3 regions of the Sphingomonas sp. AC411 genome follow, and region 2 is predicted to be linked to each of the others. Evidence: riboswitches for the same ligand, from Rfam matches in the RefSeq annotation. Region 2 holds a riboswitch; each other region holds the start of a gene.
The links. A riboswitch is a leader RNA that binds a small molecule or an ion and turns the genes downstream of it on or off. The one in region 2 is predicted to bind cobalamin.

Region 1 (5,855 bases), 2.1 Mb from region 2:
TAGGTTCGGGCGGCGGCTTCGGCCGGCGGGACGCTGCGAAACAGATGGCCCGGATCGACCGAGAGCCAACCGCTGACGATCCAAGCGATCAGGAAGCCGCCGCCGACCAGTCCGGCCAGATGGTGCCACAGCATCCAGCCGCGATAAGGCGACGCGCGGCCACCGCTGAACCGGTGCCGGCCGAGCCGCGTCCGGAGGATTCCGATCCACATCCCCGCGACGGCGGCGGCGATGCACGGTCCCGAAACCCACATCACGATCTGGCGCCATGCCGCGTTATCCTGCCGCAGAACGGTCGGGTACAGCCAGTGCGGCACCGAACCGAGCCAGTTCCACAGCCGCTCGCGCCGGGTCGTCGACTGCACCACGCTGCCCGTCGAAGAGGAAACGTAGAGTTCGCTCCCATGCGAATCTGCGAGCGTCACCTTCCACAAGGGGCGATGCCGGTCGAACCCGCCGGCCACGGTCCACTGGTCACGCGTCAACCGCTCGGTGTCGGCTACGGGCGCCTGCCCGAAGCGGCGAGCGATGCGCGCGGCATAGCCGGCATCGACCTCGGCAAGCGTGGCCCCCGGTGCGCGGCGATCGTGCGCCGCTCGCCCTCCCATGTCTCGATCCGCCAGACCGGCACATCGTCGCGCATTTCGAGCAGCAGCTCTCGTGGCCATCGCCCGGCATCGAGCGGCGGCGGCACGTCCACCGCCCGCCAGTCGATCGGCTCCGCGCGGGCCATTTGCTCGGCTGGCGTGAGCGAGGGGTAGGGGACGTAGATCATCACGAGCCCCGACGAAAACCACATCGCGAACAGCAGGCAACTCGCAATCCCGATCCAGCGGTGCACGAGATAGAGCCAGCGCCGGCCTAGCTTGGCGAGCGATGCGGGGCGGCGGCTAGAAACCGGCACGGAGCGAGACGTCCACTGAACGAGGACGGCCCAGGACCCATTGCTGTACCCCGTAGCTGTTGATCGCATAGGCCGCGTCGAACAGGTTGTAGACGTGAAGATCCACGGCGACGCGCGGGGTCATCGCATAGGACAATGTGGTATCGACCGTCACATATCCGGGGATCCGGAAGTCGTTGGCATTGTCGGAGAATCGGCGGCCGACATAGCGCAGCCCGGCGCGGGCCTGGACGGCCGGCGTGGCGGTCCAGCGCAGCCACAGGTTCGCCATCGTCTCGGGCACCTCGGGCGGGGTGTTGCCGGCGTAGTTCGCGGTCTCCGACATGAAGTCGTCGAACCGGGCGTTCAGAACGCTGCCGTTCGCATCGAACCCGAAACCCCTTGGCAGATCGATCGAGACCGCGGCCTCGATCCCCTTGGCGGATCGCTGCCCGACCTGCTCGATCGGGCTGGTCGGCGTGAGTTGCGCCAGCAGCCCCGTCTTGACGATGCGGTACGCCGCCAGGGTCGCGGTGCCGCGGCCGTCGAGGAACACCGCCTTGGCGCCGACCTCGACCTGATTGCCGACGGCGTTGCTGAACTGGGCTTGCCCGGTCGAATAGGTGGTCAGCGTGCCCAGTGGATCGACCCCGGTCGCGTACTGGGCATAGAGCGAAACGGTGGGGATCGGCTGGTAGACGCTGCCGACGCGCCACGTCGTGTTGTGCAGGCGCTTGTCGAGCGCGAAGGCTTCGGTGGCGCCGTCGATCGTCCAGCGCTGGATCCGGTCGCGTTCGTAGCGGATCCCGCCGACGATCGAGACCTGCTCGCCCAGCTTCAGCCGGTCCTCGGCAAACATCGCATATTCGGTCGTCCGCGTCCGATAGCGTGGCGCGATCCCCTGCGTGTCGACGATGACGCCCGGATCGAAATCGTACGGATCGACCTCCGACACCTGCGACGCGGCCCCGAAATTATGCGAATAGGTCAGCTTGATCAGGTTAACGTCGAATCCAACGACGATGTCATTGGACAGGCCATCCGCGATCGGCGTGCGGACCGTCACGCTACCCTGATCGCCCCATTGCGTCTGGTCGTGGACGATGCCGGTCATGTCGGTGCGGTAGATGCTGCCGGGTGTCGCTGCGCCGCCACCGTTGCCATTCGGGCAGGCGCCATCGGTCGCGACCCAGCAATAGCTTTCGAGGTTGAGCCAGGAGCGTTTCGACGTCAGCCGATACGCCTGGTTGCTGACGGTCAGCGCCGTCGATGGTGTCCAGTCGACCTGGAGGCTGGTGCGGTTGTCGCGAAAGCGGACATAGCCGTCGCGCGTGTTGTAGTTGCGGCGTCGGTTGCCGTCGTCGAGCCGCCCGCCGATCAACGGCGTGCCGAAATAGCGCATCGGGTGCTGGCTGCCGTAATCGTCGCGAACCGTGACGGCGAGCGTATCGGTCGGTGCCCAGCGCAGCGTCGCGGACAGTGCGTAACTGCGCGATTGCCCTCGGTCGACATACCCGTCGGACCGGCGATAGCTGCCGTCGATGCGGTAGGACAGGTCTTCGCCTGCCGGTCCCCCGGCGCCTGCGGCGACATGGAAGGTGTCTTGCGAGCCATAGCCGATCTCGCCATCGATTTCGGTGCGCCGGGTATTCGGCTTGCGCATCAGCACGTTGACCGCACCGCCGAGCGCGCCTTGACCGTATAACACTGACGCAGGCCCGTTGAGGATGTCGATCCGCTCGACCATCCACGGATCGGTCGGGAAAGTAAGCGTCCCGGCCGCAGGAAACAGCCGCACGCCGTCGATCAGCTGGAGCACCGACCCCTGGCCGCTGAACCCCCGTGCCGCGAGCGCTGTGCCGCCATTGCCGAGATTGCCGACGCTGGTGATGCCCGGCGCGCGGCTTTCCGCATCGGCGATCGCCATGTCGCCCCGCGCGCGGATCGTGGCGCCGTCGATGACCGACAGCGTCGCCGGCGTCTCCAGCGGCGACAGGTTGAGCCGACTGGCCGTTCCGTTGGGCACCGTCAGATCCGCTTCATGGCGGCCCGTCACCAGAATGTCCTCGGATGTGGGTTCGGCGGTTTGCGCATTGGCCGCCGCCGGCAGCCCGATGACAAAACCGGCGGCGATGCAGGCGTAGTGGCGTTTCCGTCGTGCGCCGATCGTGATGTTCATGGTCTTCATACCCCGATGAAGGGCGAAGAAGACGGATGGACGCGAAACAGGCCGCGTTCGGACTGTCCGGCCGCGTGCATGCAAGCAGCCAGCCCGGAATCCCCGCCGGTGGACGTTATCGCGTCGGAGGCAGGTATCCTGGCTCGCGGGTCATGACGCCGGTCTGGCCTTCCCGGCGGGTCCTACCGCCAGTGACACTCGTCGACCGTCGCTCGCCGCTTACAGTTGCGGGGGCAGCGCCGGCCTGGGACCTGGTTCCTAAAAGGAGATCCGCACCGGCTTCCCGTCTTAGCTTCGGGACGATTGCGCGACCGAAGAACCTCGACGCGCCCCGTGTCCCAGCTTCCCGGAAGACGGTCAAGCGTCATATAAAGAATTCTTTATATGACCTTCTTTCGCCGATACTTAGCGTATGTCGCTCACGTCACGGGCCCGCCGAGCAGCTCGGCTACGGCGCCAATCGGGGTGGTGAGCGCCCGATAACAGAGCATCGCCGCGAAGCACGCCACCCCCATGCCGATGATCGTCAGGCATATGAACTGCAAAGCCGATGAGTGGCGTTTGCTGCGATCGGCCCGCTGGATTACGTGCCTGCTGAAGTCTTCGCGGATCTGGCTTCGCCGATCGACGTTTGCCGGACCACGCGCGGGCGGGGATTCGCTCAGAAGCGCGGCGACGCTGACCGGGTCCTGGGTCCGTACGCCGAAGCGACTGCCACCGCTCCAGACGACACGTCCGATGATCACGAGAGCCCCCGCCGGATATCGACATATGTGCCAATAGCCGGGGGCATCGCGCTGGAGACGAGAAGTCCCCGATCCGATACGTCATGGATACATCCGTTCGACCATTTGCCATTGACGTTCATCCGGCAGGATACGGACAGTTCTTTCAAGGCTGGCAATGTATACCCGATCTCACGACGTCATCATCGGCGATCGGTATCTCGAAGTTGCGGTGCTCCCAACCCGGGAAATATACGGAGCTGCGTGCGCGTTACCGGGCGAGTGCGATCAATTGAGCGATGCCGTTGGTACCGGTCTTGGCGACGATCGCGGCCCTGTGGTCCTCCACCGTCTTGGGACTGATGGCGAGTGCGGCGGCGATCGCCTGGTTATTGTGTCCCTTGACCAGCAGATCGAACACTTGGCGCTGGCGCGGTGTTAGCGTCGCGGTGCGTGCAAGCGCCGATCGCTGTGTCTTCGACCAGGCGACGCCTTCGCACACTGCGGCCAGCAGCCGATCCTCGTCGATCGGTTTTTCGAGATAGTCGAGGCCACCATAGCGCCGCACCGCATCGACCGCGTTGGCGGTCGTCGGCCATGCGGTCATGAAGACGATCGCGACGGTAGGGTCGACGGCGCGAACCCGATCGGCAAAGTCGAACCCGTCGATGTCGCCCATCATCACGTCGGTGACGATGCAATGCGCGGGTGCCTGCCCGTATACCGCAAGCAGCGGCACAGGATCGAGGAACGGCTCGGCGACATGGCCGTGGCGACCGAGCAACCGGGCGACGGCAGCACCGAGATCCCGATCGTCATCGACGACATAGACGAGTCCGCGGGTAGGATCGGTCATTCGGTTTCACCCAGCAACGGGAGGAGGATCGTCGCACGGGTTTCGCCGGTGTCATCGCTTGCTCTGGTAAGGCTGCCGCCATGCGCCTCGACGATCGCGCGGGCCACGAGGACGCCGATACCCATGCCAGGCTGTGGACTGCGATCGGGGCGAGATCGGTTCGTCACGACGATACGGGCTTTGCCGTCCTCGCTTGTCACGTCAAGCGACACCTGGCCGTCGCCGCGGGCCTGGATGGCATTGCGCACGAGGTTGACGATCGCCTGCGCCAGTTCCACTTCCTGGGCGAGTACGACGAGGTCCGGGTCGACCGTTTCGATTGCGAGCGTCACTCCCCGGGATTTCGCTTCGGGATGTGCCAACGCCGCGACGGTATCGATCAGCGCCGCCAGCGGTAACGGCGTCGGTTCGTCGACCGCTCTTCCCCCGAAGCGCCGCAATCGACGGACCAGCGTGGAGAGCGCGGCTGCCTTGCGATCGATCAACGCCGCGGTCGTGGCGATCTCTGGGTCGGCCGAGACGGTGATCTCATGCAGGTGCTTGGCCTCGATCGCCAGTGTGGACAAAGGTTGGCTGATCTCGTGGATGACCGCGACCGACATAGCGCGCAACGTCTTCAATCGCTCGGCCTGGAACAGCAGGCGATCCCGGCGTTCGAGATCGCCGCGCGCTCTGGCCTGCGCATCGGCGAAGCTGCCGGCGAGATACCCGACGACCATGATCGAGGCGAGGCTCATATGCAGGGCCAGCCGTTCGTCCATCCGCATCGGCATTGCGGTGCGCGGCAGCACGATCGCGGCGACGACGGCGATGGCAAGCCAACTCGCGGTGCGGCCGGATCGCAGGCCTATCCATGCGACCGCCAGCAGCACGGGCGTATGGGGCGTCCCGAGGCCGATTTTCGCGAGCAGGATCTCGGTTCCTATCGAGGTGGCTAGAACACCGACGGCCTCGATCACGGCGGATGTCCGTGGCTTCTCCGGCCGCGATGCGGTGCCGGACAGGAATTCGGCGAGCCAGAGCAGCGGCGGCGTGAGCAGCAGGACCCCCAGCAGGTCGCCGACCACGAATCCGGTCAGCGACGTCACCACGTCGCGCAGCCCGGAAACGCCGGTCAGGTCGGGACGCAGCAACGACCATGGCAAGGCGGCCAGGGCCGCGGCGATCGGTGCGCCGACCGACGCAAGCCCGAGCGGCATCGGCGCCACGCTC
Region 2 (5,855 bases):
CGGCGAGGAAAGCGTGGACGTCGTCGCGGCCGAGCGTGGCGTCGTAATAGAGGTCGATCAGTTCGGGGCGGACCGCACTGGCGAGGTGGGCGAAGGCGCCAAGATGATCGAGCGTGGCGGCGATCTCCGCACCGCCGCGGAAGCCGTGGCGTATCATGCCGTCGACCCAGGCGGGGTTCGCGGCACGGGCGTGGACGACGCGGGCTATTTCCTCCTTGAGCGGGCGGGCCTTGGCCTGGGTCAGGTCTCTCGCGTCGAGATGGTAGAGGGTGGCGTTACCCCCGGCGACCGATTGCGCGGCAGCGAAGCCGGCCTCGTGCGCGGCATAGTCTGCGGCGAGGAGCAGGTCGGTTTCGGGCAAATCCTGGACGTGGACGAAGGCGTCGGCGGCGGCGACACGGTCGCGGATGCCGGTGGGATCGAAGTTGCCTTGGCGCCCTCCCCATCAGTGTCGAGCGCGTGGCTCGACGCCGACAGCCACGCCTGACCCGCGGCGAGGCGCGCTTCCGGCGTGTAGGTTTCGGCGGCGTCGCCCATGCTCAGGCCGTAGCGGCCGGGTTCGGGACCGTAGACACGGGCGGTGGAGGGTTTCCCGACGAACGGGTTCCAGTCTTGCGGTTCGTCGCGTGCGGCGAGCGCGCGAACGGCTTGGCCGAACATCGTGCAAAGCGTCGGGAAGGCGTCGCGGAACAGGCCGGATACGCGCAGGGTGACGTCGATGCGGGGGCGGTCGAAATTGGCGAGCGGCAGGATCTCGACGCCCGTGACGCGGTCGGACTGCATGTCCCACACCGGTTCCGCGCCGAGCAGGTGGAGCGCCATCGCGAACTCCTCGCCGGCTGTCCGCATCGTCGCGGAAGCCCAGAGATCTACCACGAGGTTGCGGGGGTAGTCGCCGTGGTCCTGTAGGTGACGGCGGACGAGTTCATCGGCGAGTTTGACGCCTTGGGTATGCGCGGCGCGCGACGGGACTGCTCGGGGATCGGTGGTGTAGAGATTGCGGCCGGTGGGGAGGACGTCTGCGCGGCCTCGCCAAGGGGAGCCGGAGGGGCCGGACGCGATGCGTTTGCCCTGGAGCGCGGACAGGAGCCCGGCGCGTTCGGCTTCGCCTTGGTCGCCGCGGCCGTAGATATGGAGGCCGTCGCCATATTGGCTTTCCTTCACGTCGCAGACGAAGGTGTCGATGCGGGTGATCGCGTCGGCTTGGGACTGCGCGTCGTCGAGGCCTAGAGTGGCGGCGAGGCCGGTGGCGGTGGCCTCGTCGCGGATGTCGCGTTGCAGGCGGTCGCGGCGGGCTGGATCGAGGCCGTCCGCGTTGGAAAATTCGTCGAGCAGCGCTTCGAGGCGGCCGAGGCCGGCGCCGGTGCGCGTGCGCTCCAGCGGTGGCGGGACGTGGCCGAGCGTGACCGCGCCGATGCGGCGCTTGGCTTGGGCTGCTTCGCCGGGGTCGTTGACGATGAACGGGTAAATGACGGGCATCGCGCCGGTGAGCGCTTCGGGCCAGCAGGCCTCGGACAGCGCGACCGACTTGCCAGGCAGCCATTCGAGCGTGCCGTGCGCGCCGACATGGACCAGCGCGTCGGTGCCGCGCGTGCGGAGCCAGAGGTAGAAGGCGACATAGGCGTGGCAGGGGCAGCGCGAGAGGTCATGATACTCCTCCGCACGTTGCTCGGTTCGGCCGCGTTCGGGCTGGAGGGCGACGAGTGCCCCGCCCTGGTCGATCGCGGTGAAAGCGAAGTCTTCGGTTGGATCGCCCCAGGTTTCCTGAAGGTCCTTTTGCAGAGCTTCGGGGAGGTGCGCGAGGGCTTTGCGGTACTCGGCGAGCGGCCAGTGAATGCGCGAGGTAGCCAGATCGGTTGCGTCGGGCGTGATCGCGTAGCCGGCTTCGGTGAGGTCGGCGAGGATCGCCTGCGTGGAGGCGAGTGCGTCGAGGCCGACGGCGTGCGCCATCTGGTACGTCTTGCCGGGGTAGGTCGAGAGGACGATCGCGATGCGGTGGTCGGCGATGGGTTTGCTGGCGAGGTTCGTCCAGGCTTCGATCCGCGCAGCGATCGCGGTGATGCGCGCGGGGTCGGCGCGGTGTTCGCGGCGGGTGTATTCGAGGTCGCCGTCCCTCGCCGCGGCTTCCTTGAAGCTGGCGACGCCGGCGAAGAGGCGGCCGTCCACTTCGGGAAGGACCACGTGCATGGCGAGGTCGGCAGGCGACAGGCCGCGGGTGGCGCCGGCCCAGGCGGCGCGGTCGGAGGTGGCCAGCGCGACCTGGAAGACGGGGACATCGGCGGCGTCGAGTGGGGTCGTCTCACTCGCGCCGCGTGCGGAGAAGGCGGTGGCGTTGACGATCGCGGCGGGCTTCAAAGCTCGGACCCAGTGGCCCATCCAGCCGGCCGCATCCGGTGCCTTGAGCGAGGGCGCGAAGAGGCCGATGACGTCGAAGCCTCGCGCCGTCAGTTCGGCGTGGAGCGCTTCGATCGGGTGGAGGTCTGCGGCGGTCAGGTAGGAGCGGTAGAACACGATCAGCACGCGAGGGCGGTGCGCGTTGATCGCGAACGCGGCCGGGCACGTCGCGCCGTCGTGCGGTTGCCAGCCGCCTACATCGGCGATCGCACGGACTCCGGTGACCGGGCCGGCATAGCAACCGGCGGCTAGCGCGAACTGCGCGAGTGCCGCCTGCGCCGCAACCGCGCCGCCGGTGTCGCAGAGATGAGCCAGGCGGCGGAGCGTCGACAGCGGGATCGTCGAGGCGGCGTCGAGGCGCGTGTCGACGCGGCCGTCTGCGGCAAGGACGGCGAGCGCGATGTTGTTCCCCCGCGCGAGGTTTTCGACCTGTTGCAGGCCGTAGCTCCAGTAGGAGCGGCCGCCGATCAGCCGGATCAGGATGCCCTTGGCGCCGGCCAGCGTCTGCTCGACATAGGTGTCGACCGAGAGCGGGTGCTGTAGTGCGCTCAGGTTCGCGAGGCGTAGCGACGGCAATCGGCTTCCGACGGCGTCCGCACGTCTCCAGCCCGCGGCGAATGCGCCGAGGTCACCGTCGGAGAAGGAGAGAACGACGATATCCGCGGGGGATTGGGAGAGGTCCTGCGGGACCGCGCTTTCCTCCAGCCCGTGGGTCTCGCGGAAGACGACGTGCATCGGGGCTCAGGCGTCCAGCGCGGCCTTGATGCGGGCCTCGTCGATGCGGTCGTGCTCGGCGATCACCACCAGTTGCGTACGGCGTGGTTCGCCTGCGCGCCATGGGCGGTCGTACTGCGTGCGGACGCGGGCGCCGACCGCCTGGACGAGCAGGCGCATCGGCTTGCCGGTGACCGCCGCGTAGCCCTTCACGCGGAGGATGTCGGCACTGCGGGCGAGTGCCTCGATCTTCGCGGTCAGGTCGGCGGGGTCGGCGATCTCGCCCAGCTCGACGACGACGCTGTCGAAATCGTCATGCTCGTGATCGTCCTCGCCGTCGTGATGCGAGGGGCGGCTGGCGATATCGTCCTCGGCCGCGGCGTTGAGGCCGAGGATTACGCGGGAGTCGATGACACCGTCGGTCAGGTCGATGACCGGGAGCGGCCGTGCGGACTCGGCGGCGATCACCGCGCGCGCCTTGGCGACGCCTTCGGGGCCGGCGAGGTCGACCTTGGTCAGGAGTACGAGATCGGCGCAGGCGAGCTGATCCTCGAACACTTCCGATAATGGCGTCTCGTGGTCGACGCTGGGGTCTGCGGCGCGCTGGGCATCGAGCGCGGCCACGTCGGGGGCGAAGCGACCGGCGGCGACCGCTTCGGCATCTGCTAGCGCGATGACGCCGTCGACGGTGATGCGCGAGCGGATCGCGGGCCAGTCGAATGCCTTCAGCAGCGGCTTGGGCAGTGCGAGGCCGGACGTCTCGATCAGGATGTGATCGGGGCGCGGGTCGAGTGCGAGCAGCGTTTCGACGGTCGGGATGAAGTCGTCCGCGACGGTGCAGCAGATGCAGCCATTGGCCAGCTCGACGACGTTTTCGGCCGGGCAATCGGGGATCGCGCAGCCCTTGAGAATGTCGCCGTCGATGCCGAGCGTGCCGAATTCGTTGACCACGACCGCGAGGCGACGGCCGTTCGCGTTGCGGATCAGGTGGCTGATGAGCGTCGTCTTGCCGGCACCGAGAAAGCCGGTGACGATAGTGACGGGGACCTTGGCCAGATTGGGGGAAAGATCGGGCATTGGTATTCTCCTGCAAGCATACGCGCGCACGACCGGACGGCCGCACGCGTTCGTCGCTCAGACGGAGGTACCGTGCCGCGACCATCCCCTGGATCGTAGCAAGAGCGACCATTGCGCTGGCAGGTCTCCTGGCTCGCGGGTCGAGGCTCGACGTACGCCTTCCCAGGTTTCCCCAGTGGCTGCCCTCCGAAACGAAGGGCATGTGCGTCTCGCTCACCGCTTACAGTTGCAGGGACAGCCGCGGCATTGGGAGGACATCCTCCCGCACCGCATTCCCATTCAAGCCCTTCCGGGCACCGGCGCGATCTGTGAGGTTCGGTGAAACCGAGCCTCGCGGATGGGGTTAGAGGAATTCCGGGGGCGTGCCAATTCGCATATCGCTTTTCCGACATCCTCCCCCGCCAGGGGAGGTGGCACCGCAGGTGACGGAGGGGAGGACACGGAACCTACGGGGTCGCCGTCCTCCCCCTCCGTCTGGCGAGTGCCAGCCACCTCCCCTGGCGGGGGAGGATCGAGAGGACGGAGCGAGCTACCCGTGCACGACTTCGATTTCGTCGAAGCGTTTCCAGCGGTAGATGGCGAAGCTCAGGACCCAGCACAGCACGAACAGGCCGATGATCGCGAAGCCGAGGCCGTTGAAGTTCTCGCCGAGTGCGGCTGCCAGATCCCAGATGCCACCGGTCAGGCCGAGCTTTGCCCCGAGCAGCGCGAGCGTCTCGATGCCGCCGATCGCGATCGCGACGATGGCGGAGATCAGCGTGATGGTGATGTTGTAATAGAGTTTGCGGATCGGCTTCACGAACGCCCATTCGTACGCGCCGAGCATGACGACGCCGTCCGCGGTATCGATTAGTGCCATGCCGGTCGCGAACAGCACCGGGAGGACGAGCACCGTGCCGATCGAGAGACCGTCGGCGGCCTGGCTCGCGGAAAGGCCGAGGATCGCGACTTCGGTGGCAGTATCGAAGCCGAGGCCGAACAGGAAGCCGAGTGGGGCCATGTGCCAGCTTCGGGTCACCAGCCGGAACATCGGGCGGAACAGCCGCGCGAGCAGGCCGCGACTGCCGAGCAGCAGGTCGAGATCCTCCTCGACATAGGTGCCGCCGCCGCGGACGTGGCCGAAGGTGCGCCAGACCGAGCGCAGGATGATGAGGTTCATCGCGGCGATCGTGAAAAGGAACAGCGCAGAGATCATCGTCGCGACCACGCCGCCGACCTGCTTGAACGCCTCGAACTGCGACAGCGCGCTGGCGGTGAGCGCGATCGCGACGGCGGCGATCAGCACGATCCCGGAGTGGCCGATCGCGAACCAGAAGCCGACGGCGATCGGGCGCTGGCCGTCCTGCATCAGCTTGCGGGTCACGTTGTCGATCGCGGCGATGTGGTCCGCGTCCACTGCGTGGCGCAGGCCCAATCCCCAGGCTAGCAACGCCGTGCCGAGCATGAGGGTTGCGCGTGGAACAGCGAGAATGCCCAGCCCCAGGCGGCGATATTGGCCGCGATCAGGCCTGCGAACAGCCAGCCGATGCGCTTGCGAGTCGAAACCCGCGCCGGTCTTTCGAATGTTGAAGTCGTCATGCACAAACCCCGCAGCGTCCGACGAGGACCGGGGCCTGCCGCGAACGGCCGGGACATACGACGACCGGACGCCATGAGCGGCCGACGCACGA
Region 3 (5,855 bases), 2.3 Mb from region 2:
CCTCCACCGATATCGAACGCTCGCATCGATGGGGTTTCCGCCAATATAGGGCGTCTTGGCGCTGGCCCAATGCGCGCGGTCGCTGGCCCGTCGGCGATATATTCCCGCGCATCCTCCGTCCGGCTTTTCAGGCGAGGACAAAAGCTGTCATGCGGGGCCGATGATTCGCACCCCGCTGTCCGCGCTCGCCTGCATCCTGTTCTCCTCGGGAAGCGTCCTCGCCCAATCGACCGCGGTCCCGACCGAGCCTGCGCCCGACATCGTCGTCACCGGGCGCGGGCTGGCGGATGCGCCCGGTGATCGCGCCTATGATATCGTCACGATCGATCGAAACCGGATCCAGGCGAATGCGAGCAATCGGCTTGAGGCGTGCTCGCCGACGTCGCCGGGTTGCAGCAGTTTCGCCGGTCGGACTCGCGGAGTGCCAATCCGACCAGCCAAGGCATTTCGCTGCGCGGGATCGGCGGCAATGCCTCCAGTCGCGCGCTGCTGATCTTCGACGGGGTGCCGCAGGCGGATCCGTTCGGCGGCTGGGTCGCGTTTCCGGCCTATGCGACCGGGCGGCTTGGGCGCATCCGCGTAACGCGCGGTGGCGGCAGCGGGTATCAGGGGCCGGGTGCGCTGGCCGGAACGGTCGAGCTGGAAAGCGCGACGCCCGATCAACTGACGCCGTTCCAGGGCGGCGTCGCCTATGGCAGCCGCGATTCGGTCGATGCGCAGGGCTCGGCGGCGCTGGTACGCGGATCGGGGTTCGCCACCCTGTCGGGGGCGTACGCGCGCGGGGACGGCTTCACGCCGACCGTCGAGGAAAGCCGCGGGATCGTGGATCGCGCCGCCCCCTATGAGCAGGCTTCGGGTGCGCTGCGGACCGTCGTCGGGATCGACGCGAAGACCGAATTGCAGATGAATGCGAGCGCGTTCACCGACACGCGCGACCGCGGAAGCGACTTCACCGCCAACACAAGCGAGGGGGCCGACGCGAGCATCCGGCTGATCGGGCGGGGCGCGTGGGGCTATTCGGCGCTGGCGTATCTGCAGACGCGCGCGTTCGCGAGCAGCTTCAACAGCATCAATGCCGCGCGGACGACCGCGATCCAGTCGCTGAACCAGTATAATACGCCAGCCACCGGGCTTGGCGGGCGGATCGAGATCGCGCCGCCGCTAGGCGAGAGCATCACGCTCAGGTTGGGGGCGGATATCCGCGACGTGAGCGGCAAGACGCAGGAACTCTATACGTTCGTCAACGCAGCGCCCACGCGACGGCGCGAGGCTGGCGGGAGTACGACGACGACCGGCGTGTTCGCCGATGGGAGCCTGGTCGCGGGCGACTTCACGTTCAGTCTTGGAGGACGGGTCGACTGGTGGTCGATCGACGGCGGCTATCTGTCCGAGCGCCCGCTGGCGACCGGCGCGGCGCTGACCGACCTGCGCTATGCAGACCGCGACGGCAGCGAGACGACCGGGCGGGCGGGCGTGGCATACCAGCCGATCGAGACGATCACGCTGCGTGTCGCCGGGTATCGCGGGTGGCGCCTGCCGACGCTCAACGAACTGTACCGCCCGTTCCGGGTTGGCAACGACGCGACCGCGGCGAATGCGTTGTTGTCGCCGGAGCGGCTGACCGGGGTCGAAGGTGGCGTCACGCTGACGCCTGCGCCGGGCGTGAGCATCGCCGCGACCTATTTCTACAACCGGCTGAAGAACGCGATAGCCAACGTCACGACGACCAACCCGCCGCAGGTGCTGCCGGGGGTCGCCACCTACCGCGTCCGCCAGAATCTCGATGCGATCCGCGCGCATGGCTTCGAACTGGATGCGTCGTATCGGCCGGGTCCGCTGGGCGTGCAAGCATCGTGGTCGCACACGAACTCGAAGGTCGAGGGTTCGGGGATCACCGCCGCTTTGGACGGCTTGCGGCCGGCGCAGACCCCGCGCGACCAGGTGTCGGGAACGGTCGACTGGCGGCAGGACGCGGCGGCGCTGTCGCTGACCGTGCGGCATATCGGGCGGCAGTTCGACGACGACCAGAATACGCGGGTGCTTGGGGCCGCGACGATGCTCGATGCCTACGCGGCGCTGCCGATCATGCGCTCGTTGGTCGCGGAGGTGCGGGGGAGAACCTGTTCGACGAGCGCGTCGAGGCGGGGATCAGCGGCGCCAACATCGTCGAGCGCGCGACACCGCGGACGATCTGGGTCGGGCTGCGCTACGGCGGGCGGTGAGTCCGAACGATCCTCCCCCGCCAGGGAGAGGATCAGTAGGCCCGCGTTGACCCGTGCATGGCGCGCGACTAATGCCACCCTTGTGAAGGGTTCCCGGCGACGGGATCAAAGGGAAGTCGGTGCGCGGGCCGGGTCGTCAGGATCCAAATCCGCAAGACCGGCGCTGTACCCGCAACTGTGACCGGATAGCGGCCACCCCGATTATGCCACTGGGTTCCGGCCCGGGAAGGCGGGGTGGAGGCGGTGACCCGGAAGCCAGGAGACCTGCCTCTCACGGTCGATCCACTGCGCGGGCGGGTGTCCGGCGCGGACGAGTGCTCCGGTGCAGCCGGGTTTCCTCGAGCGAGGACGTCTGCCGTCCCCGAATGGTCGTGGGCGGTTCTGCCAGGACGTGCCCATGACGAAATTCTTCCTGCTCCTGAGCGCCGCGGTGATCGCAGTGCCGGCCTACGCGCAGGACATCCCCGATACCGACGCCCCCGAAGTCGTCGTCACCGCGAGCCGCGTCGCACAGCCAGCGAGCGAGATCGGGCAGGCGGTGACCGTGATCGACCGCGCCGAGATCGAACGCCGCCAGACCGTCGTTGTATCCGATCTGCTCGCAACCACGCCCGGCGTCACCGTCACGCGCAACGGCACGCTCGGCGCGCTGACCGGCGTGCGGATCCGCGGTGCCGAATCCGACCAGACCCTGGTCGTGATCGACGAGTACGCGTCAACGATCCCGCCTCGACTGGCGGCGGTTTCGATTTCGGTAACCTCCTATCGAGTTCGGTCGAGAGGATCGAAGTGTTGCGCGGGCCGAACTCGGTGCCATGGGGCAGCCAGGCGATCGGTGGCGTCGTCAACATCATCACCGCCGCACCGACCGAAGGCATGCAGGCGCGCGCCAACGCCGAATATGGCTATGCCGACAGCATGTTCGCGAGCGCGGGCGTGTCGGGCAAGTCCGGACCGGTGTCGGGCTCGCTGACCGGCGGCTATCTGAAGACCGACGGCATTTCGTCCGCGGCCAGCGGTACCGAGCGCGACGGCTATCGCCAATATGGCGCCACCGGACGGCTGGGTGTCGAGTTCGCGCCCGGGATCGGTCTCGATCTGCGCGGCTATTTCGCGGACAGCAAGGTCGAGATCGACGATGGTTTCAATCCGGAAACCTTCGTGGTCGCGGACAGCCTTGCCTATGGGACCACGCAGGAACTCTACGGCTATGCCGGCCTGCACGCGAACTTCGCCGACGGCCGGTTCAACAACCGCGTCGCGTTCACGATCGCCGACATCAACCGCGACAATTTCTCGCAGCCCGGCGGCGACGTGTCGTTCATCGGCCGCGGTCGCAGCGAACGCTATGAATATCAGGGCGATTTCCGTCCGCTCGACGAGGTCCGCGTCGTCGCGGGCGTCGAGCGCGAGAACAGCCGCTTCAACGACGGCTTCACCTTCGCGGATACCGGCATCACCAGCGTCTATGGCCAGCTGATCGTCAAGCCGCTCGACATCCTCACGATCACCGGCGGCGTGCGCAACGACGACCATGAGGATTTCGGCAGCCACACGACGTTCGGCGCAAATGCGGCGCTGGCGTTGCGCACCGGTACCACCATCCGCGCCAGCTATGGCGAAGGCTTCAAGGCGCCGACCTTGTACCAGCTCTTTTCCGCCTACGGGAACCGCGACCTCGATCCCGAGACCGCACGGAACTTCGATATCGGCATCGAGCAGGCGTTTCTCGGCGACCGGGTCCGCGCGGGAGTGACGTATTTCAACCGCCGCACGCGCAACCAGATCGACTTCCGCAATTGCAGCCCGACGGAGCAGGCGACGGCCGGTTCGATCTGCGTCGATCGCCCGTTCGGCGTGTACGACAATGTCGCGCGTGCCGAAGCGGACGGCGTCGAGTTTACGCTCGCGCTGCGTCCGGTCGATGCGCTGACGCTGACCGCCAACTACAGCTATATCCACACCGAGAACCGCGCGATCGGCGCCAATTTCGGCAACGACCTCGCGCGTCGCCCGAAGCAGACCGCCAGCGTCAACGCCGACTACCGGTTCGTGTTCGGGCTGTCGGTCGGTGGCACCGTGACGATGGTCGGCGACAGCTTCGACGACGCCGGCAACACCGTGCGGCTCGACGGCTATGCGCTGGCGGGCATCCGCGCCGAAATGCCGATCAACGACCGGATCGCGCTGTACGGCCGCGTCGATAACCTGACCGACGCGCGGTACGAGACGGTCGCGGGTTACGGCAATTACGGTCGCGCGGCGTATGGCGGCGTGCGGTTGCGGCTGAAGTGAGGCGCGGGTCGATCCTCTTCGCGCTCCTGCTCGGGGGCTGCGCGCAATCCCTGGCGCGGGCGGCGGCGGCGGGAGATCGTCTCGACCAATCCGTGCGTGGATTCGGTGCTGGTCCGGATCCTGCCCGCATCGCGGATCGCGGGGATCAGCCATTATTCGCAGGACCCGTCGGCGACCTCGATCCCGCTCGCCGTCGCGCGGCAGTTTCGCGGCATCGCCGGGACCGCTGAGGAGGTGATCGCGCTCCACCCCGATCTCGTCATCGCCAGCACCTACACCCCGCCTGCGACTCAGGCGGCCTACGCCCGTGCCGGCCTGAAGACGCTGCTGCTGGGCATTCCGGACTCGATCGCCGAGAGCAAGGCGCAGGTAAAGCAGATTGCCGACGCGGTCGGTGCGCCCGCGGGTGGCGCGCGGATCAACGCCGATATCGATCGTGCGGTGACGCGCTGGAGCCACAAAGATGGCGAGTCGCCCAGCGCTCTGCTCTATATCAGCGGCGATCTCGCGACCGGGGGAGCACGTTGCTGAATGAGATGATGACCCGCGTCGGCTTCCGCAACGCCGCCGCCAGCTACGGCCTTAGGCATACCGGCACGCTCTCGGCCGAGACGATCGTGACGCGGCCCCCGGCCATCGTGATCGCCCCCGAAAGTGCCAGCCGCGGCGCCGCGCTGCGCCGCCGCTTGCTGCCGACCACGCCGCAAGCCGTCTTCCCCCGCGTCCTGATCAACTGCGGCGGCCCGACCATTCCGCCCGCGCTCGAACGCCTAGCCGCGATAAGGGCGGGGCTGTGATGCGAGGTTCGAGCACTGGGGACCCTATCCCTGAACGCCACCCCGGCGGAGGCCGGGCCCAGTTGGCAAGGTCGGCGTGATGGAGTTCCGCCCACAATTACGATCGTCCCCCAACTGGGCCCCGGCCTTCGCCGGGGAAGTGGTTATGTGTAGAGCGCGCGCAGATGAGGAAATGGCGGGATGACCCGCACGCCCAAACTCATCGCCCTCGGCCTGCTCGTCATCCTTCTGTTCGGCCTGTCACTCGGCTGCGGCAAGGTCTGGGTGCCGCTCCACGCCTGGTTATCGAGCGATCCGCGCTGGTGGATCATCCTCGAACTCCGCCTGCCCCGCGCGGTGCTCGGCCTCGCGCTCGGCGCGACGCTCGGGCTGTCGGGTGCGGTCCTGCAAGGCTATCTCCGCAACCCGCTCGCCGACCCCGCGGTCGTCGGCGTGTCGTCGGTCGCAGCACTCGGCGCGGTCGCTGCGATTATCTTCGGGGCCGGTTCGGGACCCGCGATCTTCGCCGCCGCGATGCTCGGCGCAGGGGCGCGGTCGCGTT

Region 1: linked by a shared signal. The riboswitch ahead of AC0IX7_RS17010 (TonB-dependent receptor) and the one ahead of cobW (cobalamin biosynthesis protein CobW) in region 2 are both predicted to bind cobalamin.
Region 3: linked by a shared signal. The riboswitch ahead of AC0IX7_RS18350 (TonB-dependent receptor) and the one ahead of cobW (cobalamin biosynthesis protein CobW) in region 2 are both predicted to bind cobalamin.

What each region holds. Positions count from the first base shown of each region.
Region 1 is NZ_CEEDAQ010000001.1:3,310,167-3,316,021, forward strand. It holds gene AC0IX7_RS17000 (PepSY domain-containing protein) at 1-608, opposite strand, end outside; gene AC0IX7_RS17005 (hypothetical protein) at 500-904, opposite strand; gene AC0IX7_RS17010 (TonB-dependent receptor) at 891-3,062, opposite strand; cobalamin riboswitch at 3,174-3,400, opposite strand; gene AC0IX7_RS17015 (hypothetical protein) at 3,482-3,808, opposite strand; gene AC0IX7_RS17020 (response regulator transcription factor) at 4,059-4,643, opposite strand; gene AC0IX7_RS17025 (sensor histidine kinase) at 4,640-5,855, opposite strand, start outside.
Region 2 is NZ_CEEDAQ010000001.1:1,231,087-1,236,941, forward strand. It holds partial or broken gene cobN (cobaltochelatase subunit CobN) at 1-3,129, opposite strand, end outside; gene cobW (cobalamin biosynthesis protein CobW) at 3,136-4,185, opposite strand; cobalamin riboswitch at 4,287-4,501, opposite strand; partial or broken gene AC0IX7_RS06350 (HoxN/HupN/NixA family nickel/cobalt transporter) at 4,715-5,763, opposite strand.
Region 3 is NZ_CEEDAQ010000001.1:3,570,927-3,576,781, forward strand. It holds gene AC0IX7_RS18340 (hypothetical protein) at 161-493, shown strand; partial or broken gene AC0IX7_RS18345 (TonB-dependent receptor) at 391-2,019, shown strand; cobalamin riboswitch at 2,293-2,508, shown strand; partial or broken gene AC0IX7_RS18350 (TonB-dependent receptor) at 2,620-3,005, shown strand; gene AC0IX7_RS18355 (TonB-dependent receptor plug domain-containing protein) at 3,015-4,517, shown strand; gene AC0IX7_RS18360 (ABC transporter substrate-binding protein) at 4,623-5,048, shown strand; gene AC0IX7_RS18365 (hypothetical protein) at 5,042-5,314, shown strand; partial or broken gene AC0IX7_RS18370 (FecCD family ABC transporter permease) at 5,495-5,855, shown strand, end outside.